DNA from 2 places in the Catenulispora sp. GAS73 genome. Region 2 is predicted to be linked to the other one. Evidence: riboswitches for the same ligand, from Rfam matches in the RefSeq annotation. Region 2 holds a riboswitch; the other holds the start of a gene.
The links. Region 2 has a riboswitch for cyclic di-AMP ahead of ABH935_RS21270 (NlpC/P60 family protein). Riboswitches for the same ligand answer to the same signal wherever they lie in the genome.
Positions count from the first base shown of each region.

Region 1: linked by a shared signal. The riboswitch ahead of ABH935_RS39390 (NlpC/P60 family protein) and the one ahead of ABH935_RS21270 (NlpC/P60 family protein) in region 2 are both predicted to bind cyclic di-AMP.

Region 1 covers NZ_JBGCCM010000035.1:84,872-92,282, forward strand. The annotation lists gene ABH935_RS39375 (amidase) at 1-600, shown strand, start outside; gene guaA (glutamine-hydrolyzing GMP synthase) at 714-2,285, shown strand; gene ABH935_RS39385 (hypothetical protein) at 2,430-3,419, opposite strand; gene ABH935_RS39390 (NlpC/P60 family protein) at 3,489-4,535, opposite strand; cyclic di-AMP (ydaO/yuaA leader) riboswitch at 4,547-4,716, opposite strand; gene ABH935_RS39395 (exonuclease domain-containing protein) at 5,233-6,135, opposite strand; gene ffh (signal recognition particle protein) at 6,298-7,411, shown strand, end outside.
Region 2 covers NZ_JBGCCM010000013.1:181,297-188,707, reverse strand. The annotation lists gene ABH935_RS21290 (helicase-associated domain-containing protein) at 1-1,740, opposite strand, end outside; gene ABH935_RS21285 (UPF0158 family protein) at 1,856-2,320, shown strand; tRNA gene ABH935_RS21280 (tRNA-Ala) at 2,427-2,499, opposite strand; gene ABH935_RS21275 (DLW-39 family protein) at 2,580-2,705, opposite strand; gene ABH935_RS21270 (NlpC/P60 family protein) at 3,132-4,271, opposite strand; cyclic di-AMP (ydaO/yuaA leader) riboswitch at 4,289-4,489, opposite strand; gene ABH935_RS21265 (PH domain-containing protein) at 4,703-5,458, opposite strand; gene ABH935_RS21260 (hypothetical protein) at 5,518-5,682, opposite strand; gene ABH935_RS21255 (NAD(P) transhydrogenase subunit alpha) at 5,907-7,025, shown strand; gene ABH935_RS21250 (NAD(P) transhydrogenase subunit alpha) at 7,022-7,411, shown strand, end outside.

The sequences.
Region 1 (7,411 bases), on a different contig from region 2:
GGCTACCGCGTCGACCGTGAGCACAAGGACGCCGTCGAAGGTGTGGCCGGGCTGCTCGAATCAGCCGGGCACACGATCGTCGAGGCGCCGCGCTATCCCGCCTACCTCGGGCCCGGTGCGGTGCTGACCTGGTACGCGGCCGCCGCGTTGGACGCCGAGGAGTACGACCGGCGGTCGCTGGAGCGCCGCACGCGGCGCATGGCGTCGGCCGGCCGGACGCTGGCGAAGGCCGGCCTGACCGGGGCCCGGACCCGGCGGCGCTGGCGGGACACCGGAGCCGAGCGCTTCCTGGGCGACGCCGACGTCGTGCTCACGCCCACGCTGCTCAGGCCGCCGCCCTCGGCCCTGCGGTGGGGACGGCGCGGGCTGCTGGCCAACGCGGTCGCCAACACCTCTTATGCGGGGCTTTGCCCGCCGTGGAGCCTGGCCGGCTGGCCGGCGATGAACGTCCCGGCCGGGACGCACAGCTGCGGGATGCCGATCGGGGTGCAGTTCGCCGCGCGGCCCGGGCGGGAGGCACTGCTGCTGGGGCTCGCGGCGCACATCGAGGCGGTGCGGCCGTGGCCGCGGACGGCGCCGGCGGGGGTGGTGGGCGGCTGATGCCGCGCTGAGCGTGGGGCTGATTTTGCGATTGACCTCGCGGCGGCGCGTGATTTCCGCGATCACCGTCGTGACCTGAGCAGTCACGCGGTCCCGATAGACTTGACCGCATCATGGAGCAGCCTGCCGACACCGTCCTTGTCATCGACTTCGGCGCCCAGTACGCGCAGCTCATCGCGCGCCGGGTCCGCGAAGCCCACGTCTACAGCGAGATCGTGCCGCACACCGCGACGGTGGCCGAGATCCTCGCCAAGAAGCCCAAGGCGGTGATCCTCTCCGGCGGGCCGTCCTCGGTCTACGCCGACGGCGCGCCGAACGTCGGCGCGGAGCTGTTCCGCGCCGGGGTGCCGACCCTCGGCATCTGCTACGGCTTCCAGGCGATGGCCCGGGCCCTGGGCGGCGTTGTCGAGCAGACCGGCGGCCGGGAGTACGGCCGCACCTCGCTGGAGGTCACCGACACCGACTCCACGCTCTTCAGCGGCTCGCAGGCCGAGCAGCCGGTGTGGATGTCGCACGGCGACGCGGTCACGGCCGCCCCCGAGGGCTTCCGGGTGACCGGCACCACGGCCAAGACCCCGGTCGCGGCGTTCGAGGACGACGAGAAGCGGCTGTACGGCGTCCAGCACCACCCCGAGGTGCTGCACTCGCAGTTCGGGCAGCTGCTGCTGGAGAACTTCCTCTACAAGGGCGCCGGCATCGAGCCGGACTGGACCACCGGCAACATCGTCGAGGAGCAGGTCGCGGCGATCCGCGAGCAGGTCGGCAGCAAGCGCGCGATCTGCGGCCTGTCCGGCGGAGTGGACTCCGCGGTGGCCGCCGCGATCGTGCAGAAGGCGATCGGCGAGCAGCTGACCTGTGTGTTCGTCGACCACGGCCTGCTGCGCAAGGGCGAGGCCGAGCAGGTCGAGAAGGACTTCGTCGCGGCCACCGGCGTACAGCTGAAGGTCGTCGACGCCGAGGAGCGCTTCCTGTCGGCGCTGGCCGGGGTGTCCGACCCGGAGGAGAAGCGCAAGATCATCGGCCGCGAGTTCATCCGGGTCTTCGAGCAGGCCGAGCGGGAGATCGTCGAGCAGTCGGCGGATGCCGGCGAGCCGGTGAAGTTCCTGGTGCAGGGCACGCTTTACCCGGACGTCGTGGAGTCCGGCGGCGGCAGCGGCACCGCGAACATCAAGAGCCACCACAACGTCGGCGGCCTGCCGGAGGACCTGCAGTTCGAGCTGATCGAGCCGCTGCGCAAGCTGTTCAAGGACGAGGTCCGCCAGGTCGGCCGCGAGCTCGGCCTGCCCGAGGCGATCGTCGGCCGCCAGCCCTTCCCGGGCCCCGGCCTGGGCATCCGCATCGTCGGCGAGGTCACCAAGCCGCGCCTGGACCTGCTCCGCGAGGCCGACGCCATCGCCCGCGAGGAGCTGACCGCGGCCGGCCTGGACGGCGAGATCTGGCAGTGCCCGGTGGTGCTGCTGGCCGACGTGCGCTCGGTCGGCGTGCAGGGCGACGGCCGCACCTACGGCCACCCGATCGTGCTGCGCCCGGTCTCCAGCGAGGACGCGATGACCGCCGACTGGTCGCGCCTGCCCTACGAGGTGCTGGCCCGGATCTCGACGCGGATCACCAACGAGGTCGCCGACGTCAACCGGGTGGTGCTGGACGTGACCAGCAAGCCGCCGGGGACGATCGAGTGGGAGTAGGCGCCGCGGTCGCCGGTGCGGCCGTGGCGCTGGAGGGCCGGGTCTTCGGACCCGGCTTTTCCGTGTGCTGAGCCTTGTGCTGAGCCTTTTTGCGCGCGTCGGATCGCGCGTTGAGCCATGCGTTGAGCCTTGTTTGCCCGCGGCTTAAGCCTTCTCGTCGAACTCCAGCGCCTCGCGCAGCTTCCGGTTCACATGCCGCAGCCGCTCGATGGTCCGCTGCGCCTCCCGCAGCTCGTATCGCAGCCGGATGATCTCCTCGATCGCGGCGAGGTCGGCCAGGTCGCTCAGATCGGCCAGGTCCGCCGAAGCCAGCGCCGGCTCGACCTCCTCGGCGTACTCCGGCTCCGGCGGCGACGGGATCGCCAACTCGGCCGGCTGCGTGAGCGCGGCCTGCACCTCGGCGGCCCACTGCAGCGCGTCCGGTTCGGGGGAGCGGCGCACGAACTCGTGGATCACCGCGCCGACCGACTCCGCCTCGGCGGGCTGACTCGCGGGGGTCGGCGCGGGCTCGGCCGCCGGCGCCTCCTGCTCGAAGTCGAAGTCCTCGTCCGCCTCAGCCGCCTCGGCACCGGCCGCTGTGGCGGCGTCCGGTCGCGTCACCAACTCACTCGGCTCCTCGACCGCCACGTCCTCTTCCGACTCGCGCATCATCGCCGCGGTCCACCCCGCCGCCTCGCACGCGGCGTCCCGGAACTCCCGCAGCTGCCGCAGCATCCCCTCGCTCGACGGGAACAGCTGCCGGGCCTGCGCCACGTTCTTCACGGCCAGCGAGGCGGCCTGCACGGTGTCGCCGAGCTCCGAATACGCCTGCGCCAGCTTGATCCGCGCCATCAGCGCGTCGCGCGGTCCCGAGCCGATGCCCTGCTCGGCGCGCTCCACCTTCGCGATCAGGCTGCTGATCCACTCCTGCGGGTCGGCATAGGGGTCGGCGTACTCCTCGACCGGGTCGTCCGCCGGTTCCTCGATCGGATCGACGACAGGATCGACGACAGGGTCGATCACCGGGTCGATGACCGATTCCACCACCGGTTCCCCGGCCGCCGCCTCGCCCCGTTCGAACCACGGCTCACCGCCGCCGGCCGCCACCGGCTCCTCGACCGCGCCGGTCTCCCGACCGAGTCCGTACTCTGACATTCCTTCCCCCTGACAACGTCGAAGGGCGCCGACGTGACGTCGGCGCCCCGCGGCTGGCTCGGCACGATACTACGGCCGGACGATCATCGCCACAGGCATCGAGTTGACCGGCGCGTACTGGATCACGGTGCCGGGCATGGCGGCGTGGATGATCTCGCCGCCGCCCACGTATATCCCGACGTGGTGCAGGCTGCCGTAGTAGATCACCAGGTCGCCGACGGCGATATTGGACATGCTGACCTGCGGGAACTCGTAGGCCTGCGCCGAGGAGGAGTGCGACATCGACACTCCGGCGGCGCCCCAGGCGGCCATCGTCAGGCCGGAGCAGTCGAAGCTCCGCGGGCCGGCGGCGCCGTAGACGTACGGCTTGCCGAGCTGCGCCTTGGCGAACGCGACCGCTTCGGCCGCACGGGCGTTGGTCGCCGGCGGCAACGTGGTCGGCGGCGTGATGTTCTGCTGGTTCTGCTGCGTCTGTTGCTGCACGTACTGGGTGCGCTGGGCCGGCGTCAGGGAGTCCAGCAGAGCCTGCGCCTGCTTCTCCTTGGCGTCGATGGCCGCCTTGTTCGCCGCCATCTGGTCGCGCGTCTTCTGCAGCTGCTGCAGGTCCGAGGAGGCTTCGGCCTTGTCCTGGTCCAGCTGGCGCTTGATCTCCTGCGCGGTCTTCATCGAGTCCGCGGAGTGGCTGGACACCTCGGTCATCGCGGTGGCCTGCTGCAGGAACGAGTCCGGGGACGCCGAAAGCATCAGCTCCAGCGAGCTGTCCACGCCGCCGGCGCGGTACGACGCGGCGGCCAGGCTGCCGAGCGAGGACTGCGCGGTGGTCAGCTGGGTCTGCTCGGCCGTGATGCGGGCCTGGATCTGGTCGACCTTGTGCTGCAGGGAGGCCAGGTTCGTGGCCGCCTGGTCGTATGCCTCGGAGGCCTGCTCGGCCTGCTGGTGGAGGCTGTTGACCTGGTTCTTGACGTCGTTGAGGTTCGCGTTCGGGTCGGCGTGGGCCAGACCCGGGACCAGGGCGATGGAACCGACCGTGGCGGTCGCCAGCGTCACCGCGGTGCGAGGCGCGGTGATCGTCTTCTTGGACGCGCGGTGAGTGGTCACGGTTTTGTGGGACGCCACGAGGGCGACTCTCCTTCTCTCCCTGCCGCCTACCGGGTTAGCTGACGGGTTCGGGCTGAGAAGCGTGCCCTACAGGCCGCCGCGCGGGGGTTCGCAGCGGACCGATTCACCCCTTGGCCCCAGTGTGTGCGGGCCGGTGGGACTTGGTGGGTCCCCGGTTCCGGATCGGCGCTCCGCCCCCGGACCGTGTGGGAGTCCGTGGAAACTGCGGGCCGCGCTTTGCCGGATTCGGCGTGAACTCCCGCCACCGTCCAGGGCGGGCGGCGTGGTTACGGGTGTCCGGCCGTAACCCTAGCGAGACCCCGAACGACAAAACGGACCGGCCCAGGACGCTATACCAGGATTTTACTTTGCAGGGCGTTTAGAGATCCTGATTCACTCCGTCCTGTCCGAGTTTGGACAGGGTCGATCGCGTGGTTCTTGCCGACGTGTCGTCGGCATGATGCGTGGAGTGCGGGGGCGGTAGACGTGAAACTACTGCAAGAGTGCCAGCTAGTCCGGCATTTCGCGGGCCCCGGCGGTGCGGCCCGGTGGAGTCCCGGGGCGGCCGTGCGGGGGATGTCAGTGGCCTGTTTAGCCCTGTTTGAACGACAGCGGCGGGCGACCCGTGTTCCGGGTCTCCCGCCGCTCGTCGGTGGATCGCGTCGATGTCTATGGGGCGATATCCACGGTGATGTCTACGGCCCTGTGGTGCTCGTCACGCCGAGGTGGCCAGCGGCCGCGTCGGCCACTCCGGCTCGGAGTACGACTTCTCCCCGCGCCGCTCCCGATACGCGGCCCGGTCGGCCTCCTGCTCCGCCTTCCAGCGCGCCTGGGCCTCGTGTAGCCGGACCGCGTCCAGCGTCCCCACCGCGGCGTAGCTGGCGCCGATCACCTGCGCCAGGTTCATCGCGGCCAGCGCGTCGGCCGCGGCGTCGTGCGCGTGCGTGATGGTCACGCCGTAGAACTGGCACTGCGCCTCCAGCGTGCGCGCGCCCTTGCGGAACTTGTCCATCTGCCGGTCGATGACCAGCGGGTCGATCACCGGGGCCACCGGGGCGCGGGAGGCCAGCGGGGTCAGGCCGTTGCGGGCCAGCTCGGCTTCCAGCAGCGTCAGGTCGTACGGGGCGTTGAACACCACCAGCGGCGTGCCGGCGCGCAGCTCGACGGCCAGCGCGTCGGCGATCTCGTCCAGCGTCCGGCGCGGCGGGGCGCCGTGCTCGCGGGCGTACTCGGTGGTGATGCCGTGGATCGCGGTGGCCTCGGCCGGGATCTCCATGCCGGGGTCGATGAGGAAGGTCTTCTCGGCGCCGTCGGAGGTGACGATGGCCGCCGAGACGATGCGCACGGTCTTGGGATCGCGGCCCGTGGTCTCGGTGTCGAAGCCGGCCAGCCGGCGGCGGTGCCAGCCGTCGTGCGCGCCGCGCTGCGGCGGGACGGCTGCCTGCGGAGCGTTCTCGCCTGTCTGACCCTGGACCCGTGGCTGAGGCTCCCAGACCGGGGCGCACCCATGGTGATAGGTCTGCCACGCACCGTCCATGTTGGCGCGCTCACCGGCCTCGGCTTCCACCCGACCCTTGCACGCGGCGCACGTTCCCGCGTACTTGTTGACCAGAGTCACTGTGTTGTTCTCCCTCACCTCGTGTTGTCACCATGGTGGCGCACCGTTCTGACAAACACCGTCAGACTCGGGTCCGGCGACGTCAGCGGCTACCCTGGTGGACTACGGCGGTTTTTCTAATCCGCCCGATCTGTTGATTTCCGCGCGAAGGATGACTACGACGTGTTCGACACGCTCTCTGATCGTTTGGCCACGACGTTCAAAAACCTGCGCGGCAAGGGTCGGCTCTCGCAGCAGGACATCGACGACACGCTCCGGGCCATCCGGCAGGCGCTGCTGGAGGCCGACGTCTCGCTGCAGGCTGTGCGGCCGTTCATCGCCGCCGTCCGGGAGCGGGCCGAGGGCGCCGAGGTCTCCAAGGCGCTGAACCCGGCGCAGCAGATCATCAAGATCGTCAACGAGGAGCTCGTCGCCATCCTGGGCGGTGAGACCCGGCGGCTGCGGTTCGCCAAGAACCCGCCGACGGTGATCATGCTCGCCGGTCTGCAGGGCGCCGGTAAGACCACGCTGGCCGGCAAGCTGGCCCGCTGGCTCCGGTCCGAGGGCCACACCCCGATTTTGGTCGCCGCCGACCTGCAGCGGCCGAACGCGGTCACCCAGCTGCAGGTGGTCGGCGAGCGGGCCGGCGTGCCGGTGTTCGCCCCGGAGCCCGGCAACGGTGTCGGGAACCCGGTCAAGGTGGCCCAGGACTCGGTCGAGTTCGCCAAGGCCAAGATGTACGACGTGGTCATCGTCGACACCGCCGGCCGCCTGGGCATCGACGCCGACCTGATGAAGCAGGCCGCCGACATCCGCGACGCGGTCCGGCCCGACGAGGTCCTGTTCGTCGTCGACGCGATGATCGGTCAGGACGCGGTGACCACCGCGCAGGCCTTCATGGACGGCGTCGGCTTCGACGGCGTGGTGCTGACCAAGCTCGACGGCGACGCCCGCGGCGGCGCGGCCCTGTCGGTGCGCCAGGTCACCGGCAAGCCGGTGATGTTCGCCTCGACCGGGGAGAAGCTGGAGGACTTCGACGTCTTCCACCCCGAGCGGATGGCCGGCCGCATCCTCGACATGGGCGACATGATGACCCTGATCGAGCGGGCCGAACAGGCCTTCGACCAGGCCGAGGCCGAGAAGATGGTCTCGAAGCTGTCGCGCAACGAGTTCACGCTCGACGACTTCCTGAAGCAGATGGAGCAGCTGAAGAAGCTGGGCTCCATGAAGAAGCTGCTGGGCATGCTGCCCGGCGTCGGCGACATCAAGCAGCAGCTGAACGAGATCGACGACAAGG
Region 2 (7,411 bases):
GACCATCGCCAGTTCGTCGCCGAGTTTCTCGTCGGCGGTCACGATCACGGCCTGAGCCGCGATCACGTCCACCAGGCCATGGCGGCGGGCGGCGTCCTCGATGAGGTAGCTCAGAGCCTGAGACGGCTCATCCGCACAGAATTCCGCCAGACCCGAGCGCAATTCCTCGGCAGAGCGACCTGAGTCCAGCCATCTGCGAACCGAGCTGTCGGTGATCCGCCAGACCGTCGCGGCGCCGGCGGCTTCGCGCTCGGCGGCAGCGTCGAAGAACGCTGTCAGCCTGGCTGACGGCAACCCGGCGGCCACCACAGTCATGTCGCCCTGCAATCGGACATGTCCAACAGACTCCGGCACCGTCGCGGTCAACGCCGCAGCGAAGTCAGCCACCATGGCCGAGACATCATCCTGCGATCCGGTGAGAAGTGCCCGAGCGACCGGCGCGAGCGCGCCGAACACCACAGCGCCGAGAAGGCCACCTTCGGCGAACACGGTGGCCACGGCAGCCGTGGCCGCTTCCTTTCCCGACAAGCCATCGCCAGCTGGCTGACTGTTGCACTCGCCGCAGCCGCAGGCAATACCTTCGTCCTCCGGTTCCATGACCAGAGGCATGCGCCACACCAACGCATCGGCCAAGGATCCGACCTCCACGACCGCACCGCTGCCACGAGTGGCCATCAGTTCCAGGACGACCGCCCGAACGTAGTGCCCGACGCCGTCGAACGCAGAGCCGGAGAACACCGCAGGCGGCTTCCCCGCCGCATCAGTCAAGGCGAACGGGCCGAGCACCGACGTCGGCAGGACCAGCCACGCCCCGAGTAACACCGCGTAGCGCTGACTCGGCTCGGCTGAGATCCACTGGTCGTATTCCGGCGTCGCCCACAGCTTGCCGTCCTGGCATGCCACGAGGCCGGCGCTGTCCGCGATGTACAGCCAGAACCTGATCGCCTCCTCGGTCAGTCCACTGGCCCGCACGAGCCGCTTGACCTCGCGAGCGCCGACCCCGCCAGCCTTGAGTAACGGCACCGCATCGGTTGCGACCTGCCTGAGCAGCCGCTCGACGCTCTCCAGGGCCGCGGTCGCCGCGGCCTGCGCCTCGCCGGCGACGTCCGCGATCGGGAGGCGACGCGCCACCTCCGGCAGCGGCTGCACCAGGTCGAAACCCTCCCACTCCGGTGCCGGTACGGGCAGGACATCCATCACGGCGTCGTGGATCCGGAAGGACCGGCCCCCGGGTTCCGGCCATACCAGGCAGGAATACGTCAAGCCAACGAGAATCCGGTCAAACTCCTCCATCGCGGCAGGTCTGGCAGCCGCCGTCAGCGACTCACACAGCGCGGCCCGCACCGAGTGCGGCTCCACCTCGACCGCACCGCCGGCCATCGACAACACGCGAACGACCTCCGCGGCTCCGATCCGGCCGGCTCCCCTACGCGCCAGGTCGGCGAACCCCGGCCCGCCGAACCAGTCACGAGGCCCGCCGTAGTCCCCCTCAGCTGCGTCGACCAATGCCATGAGCACCTGGACCGCGGGTCGGGAAAGCCGCAGCACCGCCTCGGCGACCCCATCGGGATCCACCAGTGCCTCAGTGATCGATCCGACATCGGTCTGCGCCTCCTGCCCGTCGGGTACATCGCCGAACAGCACCTCGGCGACATCGGGCCGGGCGCCCATCAGCGCATCGACCCCATCCTGCGGAAGCGATGCGACATGGTGTGCCAGAGAACTGAAGAGGTCATGCACGATCCCATCCTCCCAGCCCTGCGACACCTCCACGGTCCCGTTGAGGTCTTCCCGACAAGGCCGACCGACTTTGGTCCCGGCCTGCCACGCGCCGACGAGACCTACACTCACGAGCATGGAGAGCGGCGAAGATAGCCTGAAACCGGTCCCCGTGGACCTGGAAGATCTTGCCGACGCGCTCGAAGGCGATCCCATGACCGGCGGCGGAATCCTCGACCTGGAGACCGGCGAAGTCTTCCCCGAGTGCGTCATCGAGTACATGCGCGACGACGAGGGCATCGACCTGTACGAGACGGTCGAGAACCAGCTGGGTGTCGACCGCCTCGGCTCCCACGAGGCCTACCAGGACATGGTGGATTACATCGCCACCCTCACCGACGATCACCTGGCCGACCTACTTACCGTAGCCGTCACCGGCCGCGGCCCCTTCCGTCGGTTCAAAGACGTCCTCGCAGACCGCACCGGCACCCTGGAACCGTACTTCGCCTTTGCAAACGCGCGAAAGCACCAACGCGCCGCCGCCTGGCTCGCCGACCAGGGCTACGTCAGCACCCACACGCGCTGGACCCAATCGGCGTGACCCGGCAGTGAGCGCTGTGACGTCCAACGGGAACCTTGTGACTCGGCGCCAATGCGGAACCAACCCGTTTCGGGTATCTCCGAAACGGGTTGGTTTGTACTACCTGTGGAGCCAAGGGGACTCGAACCCCTAACCCCCTGCTTGCAAAGCAGGTGCGCTACCAATTGCGCCATGGCCCCGTCAGAGCGGTCCGCCTCCCGAACCCGGGAGACGGACCGTGCCCCGGCTCTAGCTGCCGAGGAAGCCGGATGAGCGGTTCTCAGGCCGAAGGAACCGGGTCGGTCGCCTCGGTCCAGAGGTCCTGCTCCGACTTGTCGGACTGGACCTGCCGGTAGACCAGCAGACCGCCGATGGCAGCCACTACGAGCAGAAGCAGTTTCTTCACGTGGCCACCTCCCTTCTGGTAAACGTCTGTGCCCCTGAGCTTAACAGCAGCGGGGCCCAATAGGAGCTGTGAGCGGTACTACGCAAAAATGCGGAGCTGTTCCACTCGTCCCGGGTACGGATGTCTACGCGCCCTGTCCAGGGTCTGGCGGCTCGGGGGCGGCCGCCTGGCACGGCGTGGCGCGTTGATGTCCGGAGGGCGCCCGGGAGGCGCCCGAATGGCGTCGTGCGGGGACCCGGCGGGCTCCGGCCGGAGTCGCGTTGGGGAGGAGTACGCGACACCGGCCGGGGCCGACCGGGCACCGCTGACGTCCCGGGCCCACACAGCCCGGGACGAGCCGAACGGCGGCCTGGTGGCGACCGGCCGGCCGGCTATCGCCGCACCGACCGGCAGCCGGCCGAAATTCACCAACCAAAAAGGGAAGCCCTACGGCCGCGCGTAAGAAACCAGCGGCATCGAGCTCACCGCGACAACCTCGACCGAAGCACCCGGGTGCGGCGAGTGGATCAGCATGCCGTTCCCGATGTACATCCCGACGTGGTCCACATAGCTGCTGTTCCCATAGAAGAACACCAGGTCACCGGGCTGCGCCGAGGACCCCGGAATCGCCGGCAGCCCCTGCATCTGCGCCGTGGCGGTCCGCGGGATCGCCACCCCGGCCGCCTTCCACGCCGCCTGCGTCAGCCCCGAGCAGTCGTAGCCGCCCGGGCCCGTCGCGCCGAAGATGTACGGCTTGCCGAGCTGTGCCTGGGCGAACGCCACCGCCGCTGCCGCGCGGCCGGACACCGTCGGGATCGTCACCTTGGTGCCGCCGCCGTTGGTGGTGCCCGAGCCCGAGCCGGAACCCGACCCCGAGCCTGAGCCCGAAGACGACGTCGTCGTGGTCGAGTGCTGCGCCGCCGCCTGAGCCGCCGCCAGGGCCGCGGCCTGCTGCCGGTCCTGCTCGGCCTTCAGCGCGGCCCGCTGCTGCGCCTGGAGCGAGTTCAGCAGCGCCTGGGCCTTGGCCACGTCGCCGTCGAATTCCTTCTTGGTCGCCTCGGCGGACTTGGTCTGCTGGTCCAGCAGCGCCATCTTGGCCGCCGCCTCCCTGGCCTTGGCCGCCAGGTCCGCCTTCTGCTGCGCCAGCAGGCCCAGCGTGCCGGCGTTGTCGGCCTGGACCCGGCCCACGGTCGCTGACATGTTGAGCATCGTGGAGGGGTCCGACTGCATCAGCAGCTGCAGGGTGGGGTCTATGCCGCCGCTGCGGTACTGCGCGGCGGCCAGGCTGCCGAGGCGAGACTTGGTCTGCGTCATGGTCGCCTGCTCGGCGGTGATCTCACGGTTGATGCCGTCGACCTGCTGCTGGAGCTTGGCTTCCGCGTCCTGCGCGGTGTTGTACGCCTCGTCGGCGTGGGCGGCCTGCTGGTAGAGCTTGTTCAGCTGGTCGTTCACCTGGGCGATGGTGGGCTGCGGGTCGGCGTTGGCGACGCTGGGCACCAGGACCATGGTCCCGGCCGCGGCCGCGCCGATCGCGAGCTTGGTGTATTTAGGGGCACGCGGACGACGATGTCGGGCATTGACAGTCATGCGAGCTTCTGGGCTCCATCTCCTCCTTGTCCGCCTACCGGGTTAGCTGACGGATTCGGACTGAAGAAGTAGCCCTACGGTCGCACGCGCACACACGACGGCGAGTGCACGCCGACCGATTCACCCCACTGGCGCCACCCCCGCGTTGCCGCTCGGGTCGCGCCGACGAACCTGGTTCCCCGGCTCCGCAACGTGCGCGGACTCGGCGGTGCCTCGACGCCCGGAACCTGCTGGCCCGTTGGGAGCGGCGAAGCCCTGTGGACGTTAGTCACCGGCAGCCTGCCTAACAAGCGACAAGTCCATGATTCGTTCAGCGAACGCTTAGATACCGGCCACCCTTCGGGCGGGGACGAGCACCGGCTGTAAACGAAATCAAAGGCCCAGGCGTGCCGTTTTCGGGCGCGACCTGGGCCTGAGAGCCAGATGTCCGGTTAGCGGAAAAAGCGTATCCTGCGACGTTTGTTGCTCGACGTTGTGACGTCCGTCTCAAACGCCCGCTCGCCCTTGTCGTCACGGAATACCCGCACCGGGAGCATGGCGGCGTTCACAGGGTGTGCCTTGTCGTCATCGGCAGGACTCTTCACGGACGCCGGAGGCATGACGATCTCGACCGGTTCGCCGTTCATGTCCGGCAGGACGACCCCGACCAGGCGGACCTCCTGTGGATCCTTCGGACCGGACTTGGCGCCCGGGCCGTACAACAGGTTGCTGATTTCCAGCCAGGTCTGCTCGACATGCGATATGTAGTCCAGACCGCGTCTGCCCAGCGGGGCATCACCCACGGCCTTGGCGTTGAACCTGCCGTAGCCGAGGATCCGGCCCAGTAGGTCCTGCTCCACCCGCATGTCGTTGACCTTGCCCAACGGCAGCGCGTCGAAGGACCGGGTGATCACGCCGTGGGTGTGCAGGATCCGCTTGTTGGTCACGATCAGCAGGTCCTGGTTCCACACCGCGACGTTCCAAGCCGTGTAGAGGAACGCGATACCGGCCACCACCCACGCCCCGAGCCGCAGTTTGTCCGCGTCCGGAGTGGAGAAGATGTCGATACCCATGGCGGCGACCGCCGCCGCGACCGCGATCAGCACCGGAATGATGATCGCGGCCAGATGATGTCGTACCGCTATGACCAGACGCTCACCCGGCACGAGGAACCGTTTGGCGCGGTCTTCGAGCTCGGGCCTGAGCAACTTCCGGCCATAGAGCGGTGGCGATGAGTCGGACACGTCGGGTTACCGTCTCGCGTCGATCAGCTTGCGACCAGGTTGTGGAACGTGTCGCCGAGCGTCTTGCCGACGCTGGCCACCCAGTTCAACGCTCCCTGGACCAGGTTGCCCGCGCCAGACGGGTTCTGGACCACAAAGTAGATCAAGAAGAGCACAATGCCCCACTGCACGGCCGGCTTGAGTTTCACGTCAGATCCCCTTCATCTGGACGGTCGAGGTGCCGCGCGACCGGAGTCAGCATCATGCGAGGCGTTCCCGGTTCACTCCTACCTAACAGCTTCCCCACTGTGTCAAAGCCTAGCCGGGGCAAAGGGTTTTGATCTCGTCCAGCGGCAAGGCTGACGATAACGACTCAGTGGACTTCTGTGTCAGGGGGCACACATACGGACCATTCCCCGGCTAGGTTGATCGCATGCAGATCGGTGTCTTGACCGAAAACGCCCCGTTCGAGCGCCGGGTGGCGCTCACTCCCGAGTCCGCGGGGCGCCTGATCGCGGCCGGCCACAGTGTGTACGTCCAATCCGGCGCGGGCGAAGCGTCCGCCGAAGACGACGACGCGTACCGCGCGGCGGGCGCGATCATCGCGAAGAGCCCGGAAGAAGTCTTGGCGAACATCGATCTCTTAACCGCCGTCGGACAACTCGATCAGCAGACCGCCGCCAAACTCAAGCCCGGCACCGCGGTGATCGGCCTGTCCTCCCCCAAGGACGGCCGCGGCCCGGCCGGCGTCCTGGTGGGCCGGCACGCCAGCTTCTTCGCCCTGGAACTGCTGCCCCGCATCACCCGCGCACAGTCCATGGACGCCCTGTCCTCCCAGGCGATGGTGGCCGGCTACCGCGCCGCCCTGATCGCCGCCGAACGACTCCCCCGCTTCTTCCCACTGTTGATGACCGCCGCCGGAACCGTGCCGCCGGCGAAGGTCGTGGTCCTCGGCGCCGGCGTGGCCGGTTTGCAGGCGATCGCGACGGCCAAACGGCTCGGCGCGGTGGTGGAGGCGTACGACGTGCGCGCCGCCGCGGCCGAGGAGATCCGCTCGCTGGGCGCCAAGTCGATCACATTGGACGTCGAAAGTCAGACCTCGGGCAGCGGCGGCTACGCCAGCGAGCAGGCCGCCGACGCGGCCGACCGGCAACGCAAGGCCCTGACTCCGTTCGTGGCCGCCGCCGACGTCGTGATCACGACCGCCGCGGTCCCCGGCCGTCCGGCCCCGCTGCTGGTCACCACCGAGATGGTGGAGAAGATGCGCCCCGGCTCGGTGATCGTCGACCTGGCCGCGGACAACCCGAACGGCGGCAACTGCGAGGTCTCGCGCCCCGGCGAGGACGTCCGGCACCAGGGCGTGCTGGTCCACGGCGGCCGCAACGTCCCCAGTCAGCTCGCCGCGCACGCCTCGCGGCTCTACGGCGCGAACATGTCCGCTTTCATCCTGGCCATCTGCCAGGACGGAGTGCTTTTATCAACTCCCGAGGACATCGCCGCCGACGAGATCGCCGCCGCCTGCTGCGTGCTGCTGAAGGGTGAGTTCAGATGAGTTCCACCGCGTGGTTGACGGTCTTCGTGCTGGCCGTCTTCCTCGGCTTCGAGGTCATCTCCAAGGTCTCCTCGATCCTGCACACCCCGCTGATGTCCGGCGCCAACGCGGTGCACGGCGTAATCCTGGTCGGCGCGATCATCGCCACCGGGTCGACGACCGACAACCTGCAGCTGGTGATCGGGCTGCTGGCGATCGTGATGGCGACGGTGAACATGGTCGGCGGGTTCGCGGTGACGGACCGGATGCTGGGGATGTTCGCGAAACCGCGGCGGGCTCCCGGTGATCCCGGGGGCGGGGGCGGGGCTGGCGGTGCTGCTGGCGCGGCGGGTGCCCCCTCGACCTCGCCGGCCTCTCCCTCTGCTTCCTCTTCCTCCGCTTCCTCC